Regions from separate parts of the Micromonospora sp. C28ISP2-4 genome, predicted to be linked through region 1. Evidence: riboswitches for the same ligand, from Rfam matches in the RefSeq annotation. Region 1 holds a riboswitch; each other region holds the start of a gene.
The links. Region 1 has a riboswitch for cyclic di-AMP ahead of Q3W68_RS05600 (hypothetical protein). Riboswitches for the same ligand answer to the same signal wherever they lie in the genome.
Positions count from the first base shown of each region.

Region 2: it holds a riboswitch for cyclic di-AMP, as region 1 does, so the genes downstream of both, Q3W68_RS14590 (C39 family peptidase) here and Q3W68_RS05600 (hypothetical protein) in region 1, are expected to answer to the same signal.
Region 3: it holds a riboswitch for cyclic di-AMP, as region 1 does, so the genes downstream of both, Q3W68_RS27555 (hypothetical protein) here and Q3W68_RS05600 (hypothetical protein) in region 1, are expected to answer to the same signal.
Region 4: it holds a riboswitch for cyclic di-AMP, as region 1 does, so the genes downstream of both, Q3W68_RS17140 (transglycosylase family protein) here and Q3W68_RS05600 (hypothetical protein) in region 1, are expected to answer to the same signal.

Region 1 is NZ_JAUMKG010000001.1:1,169,599-1,173,253, reverse strand. It holds gene Q3W68_RS05605 (carbonic anhydrase) at 1-440, shown strand, start outside; gene Q3W68_RS05600 (hypothetical protein) at 499-1,527, opposite strand; cyclic di-AMP (ydaO/yuaA leader) riboswitch at 1,531-1,662, opposite strand; gene Q3W68_RS05595 (YibE/F family protein) at 1,817-3,091, opposite strand; gene Q3W68_RS05590 (metal-sensitive transcriptional regulator) at 3,299-3,598, opposite strand.
Region 2 is NZ_JAUMKG010000003.1:273,639-277,293, reverse strand. It holds gene Q3W68_RS14595 (alpha/beta fold hydrolase) at 1-596, opposite strand, end outside; partial or broken gene Q3W68_RS14590 (C39 family peptidase) at 795-1,638, opposite strand; cyclic di-AMP (ydaO/yuaA leader) riboswitch at 1,829-1,971, opposite strand; gene Q3W68_RS14585 (hypothetical protein) at 2,280-3,044, opposite strand; gene Q3W68_RS14580 (hypothetical protein) at 3,179-3,523, opposite strand; gene Q3W68_RS14575 (acyltransferase) at 3,604-3,655, opposite strand, start outside.
Region 3 is NZ_JAUMKG010000010.1:31,248-34,902, reverse strand. It holds gene Q3W68_RS27565 (STAS domain-containing protein) at 1-321, shown strand, start outside; gene Q3W68_RS27560 (SRPBCC family protein) at 423-875, shown strand; gene Q3W68_RS27555 (hypothetical protein) at 897-1,970, opposite strand; cyclic di-AMP (ydaO/yuaA leader) riboswitch at 1,975-2,105, opposite strand; gene Q3W68_RS27550 (cation diffusion facilitator family transporter) at 2,249-3,163, opposite strand; gene Q3W68_RS27545 (AAA family ATPase) at 3,255-3,655, opposite strand, start outside.
Region 4 is NZ_JAUMKG010000004.1:211,777-215,431, reverse strand. It holds gene Q3W68_RS17150 (M4 family metallopeptidase) at 1-668, shown strand, start outside; gene Q3W68_RS17145 (YbaB/EbfC family nucleoid-associated protein) at 845-1,294, opposite strand; gene Q3W68_RS17140 (transglycosylase family protein) at 1,480-2,130, opposite strand; cyclic di-AMP (ydaO/yuaA leader) riboswitch at 2,129-2,274, opposite strand; gene Q3W68_RS17135 (LLM class flavin-dependent oxidoreductase) at 2,446-3,655, shown strand, end outside.

The sequences.
Region 1 (3,655 bases):
TGCGCACGGCCGGGCACACCGCCGGGCCGGAGGTGCTCGGCAGCGTCGAGTACGCCGTCACAGTGCTCGGCACCCCGCTCGTGGTGGTGCTCGGGCACGACTCGTGCGGCGCGGTCCAGGCCGCCCGGGAGGGGTTCCGGACCGGCGCCGCCCAGCTCGGGCACCTGGGCGCGGTGGTGGACGCGGTCTCGCCCAGCCTGCTGCGCGCCGCCCGCCAGGGCGTCGAGGACCTCGACGGCATCGTCGACGTGCACATCGCGCAGACCGTCGAGACGCTGCTGGCCCGGTCCGCCGTCCTGGCCGAGCGGGTGGCTGCGGGGCAGTGCACGGTGGTGGGCATGTCGTACCGGCTCGCCGGCGGCGAGGTGCGGACGGTGGCGCAGGCCCCGGCCCCGCTGCCCGCTCCGGCGGCGCCCGCCGACCCGGCGCTGGCCGGCTGACCCGCAGGGAAGACGGAAAAGGGGCCGCCCGAGGGCGGCCCCTTTCACTGTGTCCGGGTCAGAGCAGCGACATGTGGACGTGGTCGGTGTGGTTCGACGGTCCGCTGTACGAACTCCAGCCGGTGGCCGGGAACCAGATCTGCCGGTTCCAGATGACGTAGTAGATGCCCAGCCGGTCGGCGTTGCGGATGAGGAAGGCGGCGACCTCGTTGCCGTACCGGCGGGTGTCGTTGTTGTGCCAGGGCGCGAAGCCGCTGTTCTGCAACGACCAGTCGCACGCCTTGCCCTTGGGGTGCTCCCACGGCCCGCCGGGCCGGTAGCAGCCCACGAAGCGCTTGAAGCCCGCGCGGCGGACCTCCTTGTACGCGTGCAGCGTGCGCGGGGTGACGCAGCCCGAGGTGGTCGGGTCGTCCTCGCTGCACGACTCGGCCTTCCATCCGCCGTCGGCGGTGCGGCCGGGGGCGATCTTGGCGACCGGTGAGGTGGCGGAGACCAGGCCGCCGGTGAAGCCGAGACCGCCGACGAGCTTCAGCGCGCGCTCGGCCTGCACCTTCTCGCGCTCCATCGCGTTCTTCTGCTTCTCCTGCTCGCGCACCTCGGCGTCGAGCGCGATCTTGGCCTGCTCGGCGCGCGTCTTGACCGCGTTGATGGCGGCCAGGCGCTGCGCGTTGAGGAGGTTCAGCTCGTCCAGGGCGTTGACCCGGCGGACGAACGAGTCGGGCGAGTTGCTCTCCAGCAGCATCGCCATCGCGCCCATCCGGCCGGTCCGGTAGGACTGGGCGGCGAGCTGGTTGACCTGCGGGCTGAGCGCGTCGAGCTCGGCCTGTGCCGTCTTCACCTCGGCCGCCAGCCGCCGCTGGCGGTCCTGCGACTTGGCGAGCTTCGCCTTGGCCTGGAGGAAGTTCCGGTTGGCCGCGTCGATCGCCTCGGTGATCAGCGGCGGTTCGCCGTCCTCCTCGTGGCCCGAGGGGGTGCCGGGGGCCGCCGCGGTGGGTGCCGCGGTCGCCGGGGTCGGCCCGGCCAGCACTGCTAGCGAGGCCAGCACGGCCACCACGGGTGTCAGCCAGCGGCGCAGGGGTGCCGTCACAGTGTTCCCTTCCGTCGGCCGCCGACCGGGTTAGCTGACGGGTTCGGGACGGAAGTGGCCCCTACCGCTGTCGCGGATTCACCCCATGTACCTGGTTCCCCGGCTCGCCCGCGGGCGATTGGGCGGCGGCACCGCTGGCGCCGGTGCGCGCCTTCGGCGGTGACCGGCAGCGAGGTTACCCGACAGCACTCCTGAGGATCTACGTCCGGAAGCCGACCAATAGCGAGATTTCGCCGTGGCGCACCGTGACCAGCGTCGCGTTTGAAATCGATGGTCACGCTGCGGAGTGTCACCATGCGGCCTCCGTGCTCTTCCCGCCGCCGAGCGCCTCCAGCGCGTCGTCCCGTCCGGTCGGCGGCCGGGGCGCGGGCGGCGCCGGCTCCGCGCCGCGCGAGCGCCGTCCGGCGGTGGTCACGACCGCGGCCAGTCCGGTCGTCAGCGGTACGGCGGCGATCAGGCCGAGCGTGGCGACCGCGCTGCGGACGATCTCCTGGGCGAGGAACTCGCTCGTCAGGATCTCGCTCACCGGGCGGGAGTCGGCGACCAGCAGGAGCAGCAGCGGCAGCGAGGCGCCCGCGTACGCCAGCACGATCGTGTTGACGGTGGACGCGATGTGGGCCCGGCCCACCCGGGTCGCCGCCCGGTAGAGCTGCCGGCGGGACAGGCCGGGGTTGGCGTGCGCCAGCTCGGTGACGGTGGCCGCCTGGGTGACCGTGACGTCGTCCAGTACGCCCAGCGAGCCGATGATGATGCCGGCCAGCAGCAGCCCGTGCAGGTCCACGTCGCCCTGGAACATGGACAGCGTGGTGGCGTCCTCGCTGCCGAAGCCGGTCAGGTGGGTGGCGGACGTGGCGAGCAGGCCGAGCACGCCGGTGACCACCAGACTGCCGAGCGTGCCGAGCACCGCCACCGACGTCTGCGCGGTGATCCCGTGGGTCAGGTACAGCACCACGAACATGATCAACGCGGCGCCCACGATCGCCACCAGAAGCGGGGGCTGGCCGGCGCCGATGCCCGGCAGCACGAAGCCGAGCAGGATGGCGAAGCTGGCCACCAGGCCGCCGAGCGCGGCGAGCCCGCGCCAGCGGCCGAACGCCACGATCGCGGCGGCGAAGAGCACCATCAGCCAGATCAGCGGCGTACCGCGCTGGTGCTCGGCGATGTTGTAGGACTTCACCGCCGGGTCGGCCGGGTCGGTCAGTTCGACCAGGACGACCTCGTCGCCGACCGCGACCCGGGGCGCGCCCGGCCCGGCCGGGATCGGCGTCTCGACCTGCCGGCCCGCGTCCGGGCCCTGCTCGGCGGTCACCGTCACGGTGCCGCAGGGGCCACCGCCGCCGTCCGGGGCCTCCGGGGTGGGCGGGCAGGGCTCGGTGACCAGCCGGGTCACGGTGCCGTGGTAGCGGGGGACGTCCGCGCCGCCGACCGGTTCCCGGTCCTGCCGCGGCCAGAGCACCAGCGCCGCGATCACGGTGAGCGCGAACAGCGGCACCACCACGGCGACGAGCAGCCGTCGTACCCCCGGCGGCGCGGCGGGCGCGGGGTGGGTGTGGTCGGCACCCATGGCGTCTCTCCCAACGGTCGCGGCGACGCCTGGTCCGCCGGACCGGTCCGGTCACCGGGCCGGGGCGGACGTGTCGTCCACGTCCGGGGCGTCGCCCGGCCATGGTAGGCAGCCCGGCGGGGCGCTCCCGGACGCCGTGGCCGGTGACACGCGCGGCGCGGGTCAGACCGGCCCGGCCGGTGTCGCCGGTAGGCCGGAGGTCCCCGCTCAGCCGCGCTTCATCAGGCGGCCGACGGCGGCCATCATCTCGGTCGCCATCTCGTCGGCCCGGCCCTCGGCGGCGCCCTCGTGCATGCAGTGCCGGGCGTGCCCGTCGAGCAGGCCCAGCCCGACCTTGTCCAGCGCCGCCTGGATGGCCGAGATCTGCGTCAGCACGTCGATGCAGTAGCGGTCGTCCTCGACCATCTTCTCGATGCCACGGACCTGGCCCTCGATCCGGCGGAGCCGGGCGAGGAGTTGGTCCTTGCTGGCGGTGTAGCCCCGGGTCGGGCTGGACGGCGCGGTCATGAAACCGAGGATAGCGTACCCCTCGGGGGTATGCTAACGTTCCGAACGTACCCCTGG
Region 2 (3,655 bases), on a different contig from region 1:
ACCGGCACGCCGGTGGCGGCCAGCAGAGCGGGCAGCCGGGGCTCCCCGACCGCGAACGCGGCCGGGTCCATCGCGAGCCGCCAGCGGCCGTCCTCACGCCGCAGCCCCGCCTCCACCACCGGATGGTCCGGCGCGAACAGCCCGGCGAGCCCGGACACCCGCAGGTAGCGGCGGGCCGCCTCGTCCCGGGTGGCGAACCAGGTGACCGGCCGGGCGGCCAGCTCCGCCGACTTGGCCAGTTCGGCCGGGGACCAGACCGCCTTGATGCCGAGCCCGACCACGGCGTCGACCGGCAGACCCCGCCGCCGGGCGGCGAGCGCCAGCGCGACCACCCCGCCGAGCGAGTGCCCGAGCAGCACCAGCCGGTCGGTGGGGCCGAGCCGGACCGGGCCGAGCCCGTCGGCCACACGCTGGGCCAGGGCGTCGAACGAGTAGCCGTCTAGCGGCGGCGACCAGCCGTGTCCCGCCAGGTCGGGGGCGAGCCAGCGGCCGGGCCAGCGGCGCTCCAGCAGCGGCGCCCAGGGCAGCCACACCTCGCCGGTGGAGCCCATGCCGTGCAGGAGAACCAGGTGCCGCTTCCCCGTCGCATCGCCCATTGGCGCAGTCTGCCACCGCCCGCCCCGGACACGCGAGAGCGAGCCCTCGCCGACCTCCGCGCCGCCCGCACCCTGATCTTGCAGTTGCGGCCCCCAGGATGCCCGGCTTTTTGTCCGCTGTGACCGGGCCACAAGTGCAAGATCAGCGGGTCGAGGGAGGGCGGAGGGGCGGGGCGGGAGGGTCGGGGTCAGGCGGAGGCCGCGTGTGGAGACCCAGTTCGCCAGGTCCGATCGTGGTGACCCAGTACGACGGCAGCGACGGGTCGGCCGAGTCGGCGATGCGTACCGTCCGGCCGTCGTTCTTGTAGCCGACCACAGCGACGTAGTGGCCGCCCGGGAACGAGTGCCAGCCGCCGTTGGTGTCGGTGGCCGTGCCGGCGACGTTCGCGACGATCGCGCGGCCGTTGCTGATCGCCTCGACCACGTCGGCCTGGAGCCGGTCCATCTGGGCCGGGGTGGCGGTGCCGGGAATCATGCGGGTCCGGTACGGGTTGCCCTTGACCTGCTGGTTGAGCACGCGGGTGGTGTCCTCGGCCGAGTTGGTGCCCATCTCGGTGGTGCCGAGGGAGGCGGCGAGCGCGTCCTGGCTGCGCTCGATGCCGGTGGCGCTGAGCGCGTTGCGCACGGCGGCCGGACCGCAGTAGAAGTAGTTGATCTGCGCCTGGTAGTCGTAGTCGAGCGTCTTGCTCGACGGCGGCTTCGGCTTGGCCTTCGCCGTGGTGTCCGGGTCGGCAGTGGCCGTCTTCGACGGGGAGGCGCTCGGCGACGCGCTGGGCGCGGCGGAAGCGCTTGGCGACGCCTGCGGTACGGCGATGCGGGCCTCGCCGCGGCTGGCCGGCTGCTCGCCGAGGCGGGCGGCGCCGAGATCGGCGACCGCTGCGGTGTTCTCCTGGGCCGGGGCGTCGTCACCGGCGGTGGCGACGGTGCCGGCGCCGGCGGCCAGCACGAGCGCGGCGGCCGATCCGGCGACGATCTGGTACGGGCGTTCGGTGACGATCCGTCGCAGCTGACGCTTCAGGTGGTGCTTCACGAAATCCTCCACGGGGCGTGAGCGGCGCAAGCCGGCCCGGCACGCGGAGGAACTCACACGTGCTGGCGGGGCCGGATGGCCGGGGGATCGGGAACGCCCGTGATGCCGGGCGCCCAGGGGGCGGGCCGGTCGCGCGTCAGGCGAGCGCGGGCACCGCGGTGCCGTGGAGGCGGGGGGACGATCGAGGGGTGGGCAAGAGCGGTACTCCTTCCGTGGCCGCCGACCGGGTTAGCTGACGGATTCGGGCGGGAAGTACGCCCTACCGCGGGCCGTGGGCTCGCGGATTCACCCCGATGTTGCTCATGGGTCCCCGGTTCGTGGAACACGATTAGGCGGGTCGGTGCGGCGTCGCCGTCGGCGATCGATTACCGCATCGGACGCGCCGACACTACCGGCGGGTATGTCCCATGCCAAGCGCTCCCACCTGCGTAAACGTGATCCGGGGTAACCGATTTCGGAACACCCGGTTACTGACTTCACTCAATGGGACAAGCAGTTTCGACGGCACCCGGCGGCGGAAAGCGGACATACGGCCAGCGCCGACCTGGCAATTGCGCGACTCGATGACCTGTTCTGCGCCGGACGCCCGTTTCGGCGGCCCGGGCGACCGGGCTCACCACGTTCCGGGTAACGATTCGGTCGAGACGGTCGTCTCAGCCGACCCGGGCGGGGCGCCAGCGTGCGTTCCGGACCGCCGCGGGCACCGGCAGGGTGCTCGGCGTCGCGCTGCGGTACGCCGGGGCGGGCCGCAGCGCCACGGTGGCCTCGTACGCCTCGGTGGCGAGCGCGCTGGCGGCCTCGGCGGCCAGCTCCGCGTCCCGCCACGCCGCCCGTTCCCGTGCGGCGGCGCTCTCCCATCCGGCCCGGCGCCCGTCCCGGACGGTGCGGGCCAGCACGATCTCCTGCTCGGCCGGGTGCCGGCGCGGATCCCACCCGTTGCGGCCCGCCAGCACGTCGGCGAGCTGGCGGGCGGTCAGGTCGCCCCGCCAGTGCGCCGTCATGGCGGCGTGGTGCAGCCAGCGCTCGCGGGCCGCGTACTCGGCCGGGGTTCGCGGCGTACGCGGGGCGGCCAGCGCGGCGGCGCCGGCCAGGCGGCGGGCGGCGGCGTCCGCCTCGTCGTACGCGGTCCAGGCCCGGTCCGCCTCGTCCTGCGCGGCCAGCCACCGCTCCCGGCGGCGACGGGCCGTCTGGGCGGCCCCGGCGGCGGCCACCGCCACCTCCTCGGCGTACCGGATCAGGTCCTCGCGGCCGGCGGCGTCGGCGTCGGCCGGGTCGGGGGCGGTCTCCGGCGCGGGGTCGCGTTCGGGCCGGGCGACGAGCGCGGCGAGCAGGCCCAGCGCGAGCAGGAGCAGGAAGGACCAGATGGCGGCGGCCTCGGGCACGGAGGTGAGGAAGTGGTACAGAGCGGTCTGCGACATGGTCGGCACCTCACGGGAAGGACCTGGCGGGAGGACCCGCACGACCTGGCCGGGGTGGGCCGGTAAGGCCACCGGGGCGGGTGCGGGGATGACGTGCGAGTGGGTGCGGAACACGGGCGCGGCCCGTGGGCGGGTCAGCGGGCGGGCGGGGCCCGCGGGCCGGCCGGCGCGGCGGCCCGTCCGGCCGGGACCGGCTCCGCCACGACCGGAACGGTCGCCCGGGGAGCGGGCGCCGGGACAGCGGCGGAAGCGACCTGCCGCTCCGCGACGCGGTCGACCTCCGGCCGCGCGGCGGTCGAGGCGCCCGCGACCGGGTACGCCGAGGCGGCGACCGCCGGAGCCGGGGCGGCAGCGGCGACACCGGCCGGCAGCGTGGCGGCGCCGAACGAACAGGCGACGACCACGGCGAGACTGGCGAGCATCCGGGCGGTCCAGCGCGCCACCCACCACACGGGGCAGGTGAGCGCGATCGGAAGCACGGGTACAAATTACCGCCGATCCCCCACGAACGCACCGCCGCACGGCGTGTCGCGGACCTACCGGCCGACGTGTGCGCGTGTCAGTCCGGGCGACGCCGCCCGGCGTACTCGATGCCCTCGGCCCGACCGGCG
Region 3 (3,655 bases), on a different contig from region 1:
GTCGTCCAGATCGCGCCCCGTGGGGAGATCGACGTCGACACCGCGTACGAGGTGCGGGAAGCGATCGCCGAAGTGCTCGCGAAGGGTCGCCCCTCGCGGATCGAGCTGAACATGCGGCTCGTCACGTTCATCGACTCGGTCGGCATCAGCGCCATGGTCGCGGGCTTCCAGACCTGCGAGGTCAGCGGCGTCAAGCTCGTGGTCACCGAGCCGAGCCGGTTCGTGCACCGGCAGCTCTGGGTGACCGGCCTGCTCGGCCTGTTCGGCGCGCCCGAGCCGTGGTTCGCCGACGACACCCCCGAGGTGCTGCCCGGCGCCTGAGCGCCGTTCACATGCCCTGCGGCCAGGGGACCTTCTACCCGTTGCCAGTCCGGCGTCGGTACGGGACGATCGTCGCGACGCACGACGGCGAGGGGGCCCGCTTGCAGAGCAGCGACAGCTTCAGCTACACCGTGCAGGCCCGGTGCAGCCGGGCCGACGCGGTGGCCCTGCTGGGTGACCTGAGCCGCCAGGGTGAGCTGCATCCGCTGATCGTCCGGGTCCGGAAGCTGCCGTCCCGGCCGGGCGCGCTGGGCAGCTACGCGATCACCGACCGGCTGCAGCTCGGCCCGTTGCACTTCCCGGTCACGTACCAGGCGGACGTGCTGATCGCCAGCGAGGACGAGGTCGTCACAGTGGCGCGGCAGCAGCCCGCCACGACGGTACGCAACCACACCCGGCTGCGCGACGAGCCCGACGGCACGGTACGCATCGACGTGGAGATCACGCTCACCGCGCCGGCGCCGCTGTTCGGGTACGCGTTCCGCCAGGCCCGGGCGGCTCACCTGGGCCTGGCGGCGCGTCTGGGAGCGACCCTGGAGGGCCGGCCGGCCTGATCCGGCCGGCCCGCAGGGCGCTCAGTACACCGACAGGTGCACGTGGTTGGTGTGGTCGCTGGACGGGTCGCCGTTGCCGCCGCTGTACGACTTCCACCCGCTGCTGGGCAGCCAGATCTGCTTGAACCAGATCACGTAGAGCACGGCGAGCGGGTCGGCGTTGCGTACGAAGTACGCGGCCAGGTTGTTGCCGTACGTCCGGTCGCCGCCGGTGGCCACGCCGCCGAAGCCGTTCTTCTGCGCGGCGAAGTCGCAGGCACGTCCCTTCGGGTGCTCACCCGAGCCGCTGGGCCGGTGGCAGGAGACGTACCGGGTGAAGCCCGCCGCCTTGGCCTGTTGCAGCGCGTGCAGCGTGCGCGGCGTGATGCAGCCGTCGGCCGGGGTCGGGTCGTTGACGCTGCACGACTCCGACGGCCAGGAGCCGTCCGAGTTGCGCGGCGCCGGCTTCGCGTTCTTGCTGGAGGTGCCCTGGACGCTGCCGCCGCCGCTGCTGCTGCGTGAGGCCCGGTCGTTCGCCACCTCCAGGGCGCGCTCGGCCTGCTCCTTGCGCTTGGCCATCACCGTCACCTGCTTGCGCTGCTCGCGGATCTCGCCGTCGAGCTGGGCGCGGGTGCGGGTGGCCTCGTCGCGGGTGGTGATCAGGTCGCGCAGCGTACGGTCCTCGTTCGCGGCTACCTGTTCCAGTGCGGCGGCCCGGTCCATGAAGCCCTCCGGGCTGCTGCTGCCGAGCAGCGCCCCGGCGGTGCCCAGGCGGCCGTTGCGGTAGGCCACCGCGGCGATCTCGCCGACCTTGGCGTCGCGTACGGCCAGCTCGGCGCCGACCGTCTTGAGTTGTTCGTTGAGTTGTTTCTGGCGGCTCACCGACCGGTTCAGCGCGGCCTTCGCCTCCAGCCAGCCCTTGCTGGCGGCGTCGAGCTGGGCACGCAGTTCGGGCGTGCCGCCCTCGTCGTCGCCGGGCGCGGCGGCGAGCAGGCCGGTCGCCGGCGCCGCCGAGGCGGGGGAGGCCGGAACGGTCGCGACGCCGAGGGTCAGCGTCGCGACGAGCAGGGCCGCCAACCGGGCGGCCGTCCTTCGTACAGGTGCCACTGGGGGCATTCACACGTCCTTCCGTCAGCGCCGACCGGGTTAGCTGACGGGTTCGGGACGGAAGATCCCTACCGCTGACGCGGATGCACCCCACGTACGTGGTTCCCCGGCTCGTCCCTGCGGACGATTAGGCGACGGCCGCCCCACCGGGGCCGGTGGCGCCCGCGGGTGCGGTCGCGACCGAGACTACCGGCGCTGCCCGGGCGCGGCTCTGTGGAGCAGTGCCACTAGGCGGGGCAAAACCGGCATAAGACTACATTAGCCACAGTGATTTAAGTGTGTCCTAATCACCACTCGGTCTGTCCGCACACTCCGGCCGACGCTCCGGGTTCGACCTGCAACGTGGCGTGATCGATGGAGAAGTCCTCGTGCAGGGCGGCCCGCGCGGCGGCCAGCACCCCGGCCGGGTCCGCGCCCGGGTCGGTGGTCAGGTGCGCCGAGGCCACCTCCATGCCCGAGGTGAGCGTCCAGACGTGCAGGTCGTGCACCTCGGCCACGCCGGGTACGGCGGCCAGCCGGTCGTGCACGGCGGTCACCTGGAGGTGTTCCGGCGCGGCCTGCACCAGGATGCGCAGCGCGGCCCGGCCGAGCCGCCAGGTGCGCGGGAGGATGAACAGGCCGATCCCGACGGCGACCAGCGGGTCGGCCCACCACCAGTCGGTCAGCGCGATGACCAGCGCGGCGGCGATCACGCCGAGCGAGCCGAGCAGGTCGCCGAGCACCTCCAGGTACGCCCCGCGCAGGTTGATGCTCTCCTTCGACCCGGCGCGCAGCAGCGCGAACGCGACGATGTTGGCGAGCAGGCCGAGCACCGCCACCACGAGCATCGGGCCGGCCAGCACCTCCGGCGGCTCGCCGAAGCGGCGCACCGCCTCGACCAGGACGTAGATCGCGACGGCGCCGAGCAGTACGGCGTTGGCGAGGGCGGCGAGCACCTCCAGCCGGTAGAGCCCGAACGTCCGTTGCGGGTCGGTGCCGGCGCGGCGGGTGGCGGTGATCGCCGCGAGGGCCATGCCGATGCCGAGGACGTCGGTGAACATGTGCCCGGCGTCGGAGAGCAGTGCCAGGGAGCCGGTGGTGAAGGCGGCGACCGCCTCGACCACCATCAGGGCGGCGAGCAGCGCGAAGGCGGCCCAGAGGCGGCCCCGGTGGCGGTGCGCCGCGTTGGCCACCGCGCCGCTGTGGTCATGACCTGCGCCCACGCCAACACCCTTCCTGCCCCGTACCGGCCCGGCCCAATGTATGTTCACATCGCTATGTATGCAAGTGAACTGTGGGTGGCGGCGGGGCCGGTCACCCCACCGGGTCGAGCGTGGTGAGGCGCTGGGTGGCCCGGGACAGCGCCACGTAGAGCGTGCGGACGCCCGAGCCGGGGTCCGCCCGGATCTCGCCCGGTGCCACCAGCACCACACCGTCGTACTCCATGCCCTTGGCCTGGAGGCTGGTGACGACCTGCAGGCGGCCCGCGCCGAGCGCGCCCAGCCAGCCGGCCACCTCGTCGCGGCGCGGCACCGGCGTGATCACGCCGACGGTGCCCTCCACCTGCGCGAGCAGCGCCTCGGCCGCCTCGACGGTGGCCGCCGGCAGGTCGGCGGCGGGCACCGTGCGCTCGATCGGCGGCACGCCCGTGGACCGGACCGCGTCGGGCAGCGGCAGGTCCGGGTAGAGCCGACGGATCTCCGCCGCCGCCACCG
Region 4 (3,655 bases), on a different contig from region 1:
CGATGCTGCTGAAGACGTCGTCCTCGTCCTACCTGAAGTACCGCGTGTGGACGTTGCAGGCGGCGAAGAACCTCTACCCGAGCAGCTGCGCCGAGTTCAACGCGGTGAAGGCGGCGTGGACCGCCGTCAGCGTGCCGGCCCAGTCCGGTGAGCCGACCTGCGCCGGCGGCACCCCGACGCCCACGCCGAGCACCACGACCACCCCGCCGTCGGGCGGCTGCTCCGGCAACAAGCTCGCCAACCCGGGCTTCGAGTCGGGCAACGTGAGCTGGAGCGCCTCGTCCGGCGTCATCACCACGGACAGCGGCCAGGCCGCGCACGGCGGCTCGTACAAGGCGTGGCTGGACGGGTACGGCTCGTCGCACACCGACACGCTCAGCCAGTCGGTGACGATCCCGGCCGGATGCCGGGCGACGCTGAGCTTCTGGCTGCACGTCGACAGCGCGGAGTCGACCACCAGCACCGCGTACGACAAGCTCACCGTCAAGGCGGGCAGCACCACGCTGGCCACCTACTCCAACCTGAACAAGGCCACCGGCTACGTGCAGCGGTCCTTCGACATCTCGTCACTCGCGGGCACCACGGCGACCATCTCGTTCAGCGGCGTGGAGGACAGCTCGTTGCAGACGTCCTTCGTCGTCGACGACACCGCGGTCACAGTGAGCTGACCGTGGCGTGGCGCGGCCGGTCGTCGTCCTCCCGGCGGCCGGCCGCCTCCTCGTGTCAGGCCGGCGCCGCGTCGCGCGTGGTCGGCGCCGCGTCGCGCGTGGTCGGCGCCGCGTCGCGCGTGGTCGGCGCCGCGTGCGGGGCGGCGCCGCGTCGCGCCGGGGCGCGTGCGGTCGGGTCAGGCCGGGCGCCCGGCCCGGGACGGGGTGCCGCGGTCGCGGTGGATCCGCGCGGCCGCCTCGTGCATCGCGCGGCCGAACAGCTCGGCCTGATCGCCCATGCTGCCGAGCCGGGCGGCGAGCGCGTCGGCGTCGGCCCGCGCCGACGCGCTGACCCGGTCGTCCAGCTCGGACAGCGCGGCGTTGGCGGCGGCGACGAGATGCCCGCAGAGGACGTCGAGGGGCTCACCGGCCAGCTCCGGGTCGACCGTCACGGAATCCAGCCGGCCACCCTGGACGGCGACCGCGCGGACCCGCCCGCCGGCGGCAGTGCCCTCGGCCCGGAGCAGGTCGCCCGGCTCGCCGTCGGCGTGCGCCGAGGCCCGGGAGCGCATCGCGGTGAGCGCCTGCTGCGTGCGGGTCAGCAGCTCGTCGAGGCTCGCGGCCGCCGAGAACGGGTCGTTGGTCATTTCCGCGCCTTCTTCACGTCTTAGCCGAGCACCGTGACCCTAGCAACCGGCTCCGACGAATCGCGGTCACCCGCTGTCGCGGGCCGCGCCCCGGCACCGCGAGCAGGCCGGACACCGGCGACGCGGCGTGTCGCGGACGGAGCGAACGCCCGGCCGGACGGGCCGGCCGGGCGTTCGAGGGCCACTCAGCGCAGGCGCAGCCGCTGACCGGGGAAGATCAGGCCGGGGTCGTCACCGACCACTGCGCGGTTGCGCTCGTGCAGGGCACGCCAGCCGCCGTCGACGTGCTGCGCCACGGCGATCTCCGACAGCGTGTCCCCGCGCCGGACCACGTACGTCCCGGCGCCGGTCGCGGGTTGTGGCGCCGCCTTCGTCGCGGGCCGCTGCGGCGCGGCCTTACGCGTGGCCGCCCGCTTCGGGGCGGCCTTGCGCGGGACGGCCTTCGTGGTGGCCCGCTCGCCGGCCGCGGCCGACCCGGAGCTCGCCGAGCCGCCCTTCCTGCCGCAGACCGGCCACGCGCCGATGCCCTGCCCGCGCAGCACCTTCTCCGCGACGGCGATCTGCTCGGACCGGCTGGCCAGGTCGGCGCGGGCGGCGTACTTCTTGCCGCCGTAGCCGTTCCAGGTGGCGCGGGAGAACTGGAGCCCGCCGTAGTAGCCGTTACCAGTGTTGATCTTCCAGTTGCCGCCGGATTCGCAGCGCGCGACCGCGTCCCAGTTGACGCCCGCGCTGGCCGGAGCAGCCGGGCCGAACAGGGCCGCGGCGCCGACGGCGGCGCCGGCCACCACCGCTCCGAGCGCGGTACGGCGGCTTCGGGCTGAGTATTCAGTTGCCATGTGGATTCCTCCACGCCGACGAGGTGAGCTGTCGGGTTCGGGCCGAGGAGCCCGGCCGCCGGTGGCGGCTTCACCCCGAGGTGACGATGCACCGTGGAACGTGTGGTTCCCCCGCTCCCGCGCGAGGTTCGGTTACCGGGGCCGGCGGCGGGATTTGGCGTTTCCGGCACGCGGTGTCCGCGTCTGCGAACGAAACCGACGCTAGGAGCGTTTTGCGACGATCGTCCACTTCTTGTGACGCTCTTCACCCGGCCGGGCTACCGGTGACGGCGCTACGGTGGCAGGGCCAGGCAAGATCACGGGAGGGCGGGACGGATGACCGATCACGGACACGAGCTGACCTTCGGCGGGTTCCTCACCCCCGCCGCCGGGCAGCCCGACCAGGTGGTGGCGCTCGCCCGGCTCTGCGAGCAGGTGGGGCTGGACCTGGTCACGTTCCAGGACCACCCGTACCAGCCGGGCTTCCTGGACACGTGGACGCTCATGTCCTACGTGGGCGCCGCCACCGAGCGCATCCGCCTGGCCGGCAACGTGCTCAACCTGCCGCTGCGCCAGCCGGTGGTGCTGGCCCGCAGCATCGCCAGCCTGGACCTGCTCACCGGCGGCCGGGTCGAGCTGGGACTCGGCGCGGGCGCGTTCTGGGACGCGATCGAGGCGACCGGCGGGCGGCGCCTGTCCCCCGGCGCCGCCGTCGACGCCCTCGACGAGGCGATCCGGGTGATCCGCGAGGTCTGGGACACCGACCGGCGCGGCATGATCCGCGTGGACGGCGAGCATTACCGCGTGGTGGGCGCCAAGCGCGGTCCGGCGCCCGCGCACCAGGTCGGCATCTGGGTCGGCGCCTACAAGCCGCGGATGCTGCGCCTGGTGGGCCGCGCCGCGGACGGCTGGCTGCCGTCCCTGTCCTACCTGCCGAAGGGCCCCGACGAGCTGCCCGCCCTGAACAAGCTGGTCGACGAGGGCGCGGAGGCGGCCGGGCGCGACCCGGCCGCGATCCGCCGTATGCTCAACGTGACCGGCACGTTCGCCCGCTCGTCGGCCGGCTTCCTGGCCGGGCCGCCGGAGCAGTGGGTGGAGGAACTGGCCGGGCTCACGCTGGAGCACGGCATCACCACGTTCATCCTCGGCAGCGACGAACCGCGCGCGATCCAGATCTTCGGCCAGGAGGTCGCGCCCGCCGTGCGGGAGCTGGTCGCCGCCGAGCGCACCGCGCCCGGCGGTGGCGACGACCGCGCGGCCCCCGACGAGCAGACCGCCGCCGGCCCGAGCACGCTCGGCGTCACCCCCACCCCCGACCCGGGGGTACGCCTGAGCGCGCGCCGCCCCTGGGACGAGTCCACCCGCCCGAGCGCCCCGCCGCCACCGGCCGGACACGTCTACCCGGCCCGGGGACAGGCCGCCGGGCAGCACCTGGTGGACGTGCACGATCACCTGCGCCAGGAGCTGGCCCAGGTGCGCGACCTGCTGGAACAGGTCAAGCAGGGCTCGGTCACGCCGGGTCGGGCGCGGGCCGCACTGAACGAGA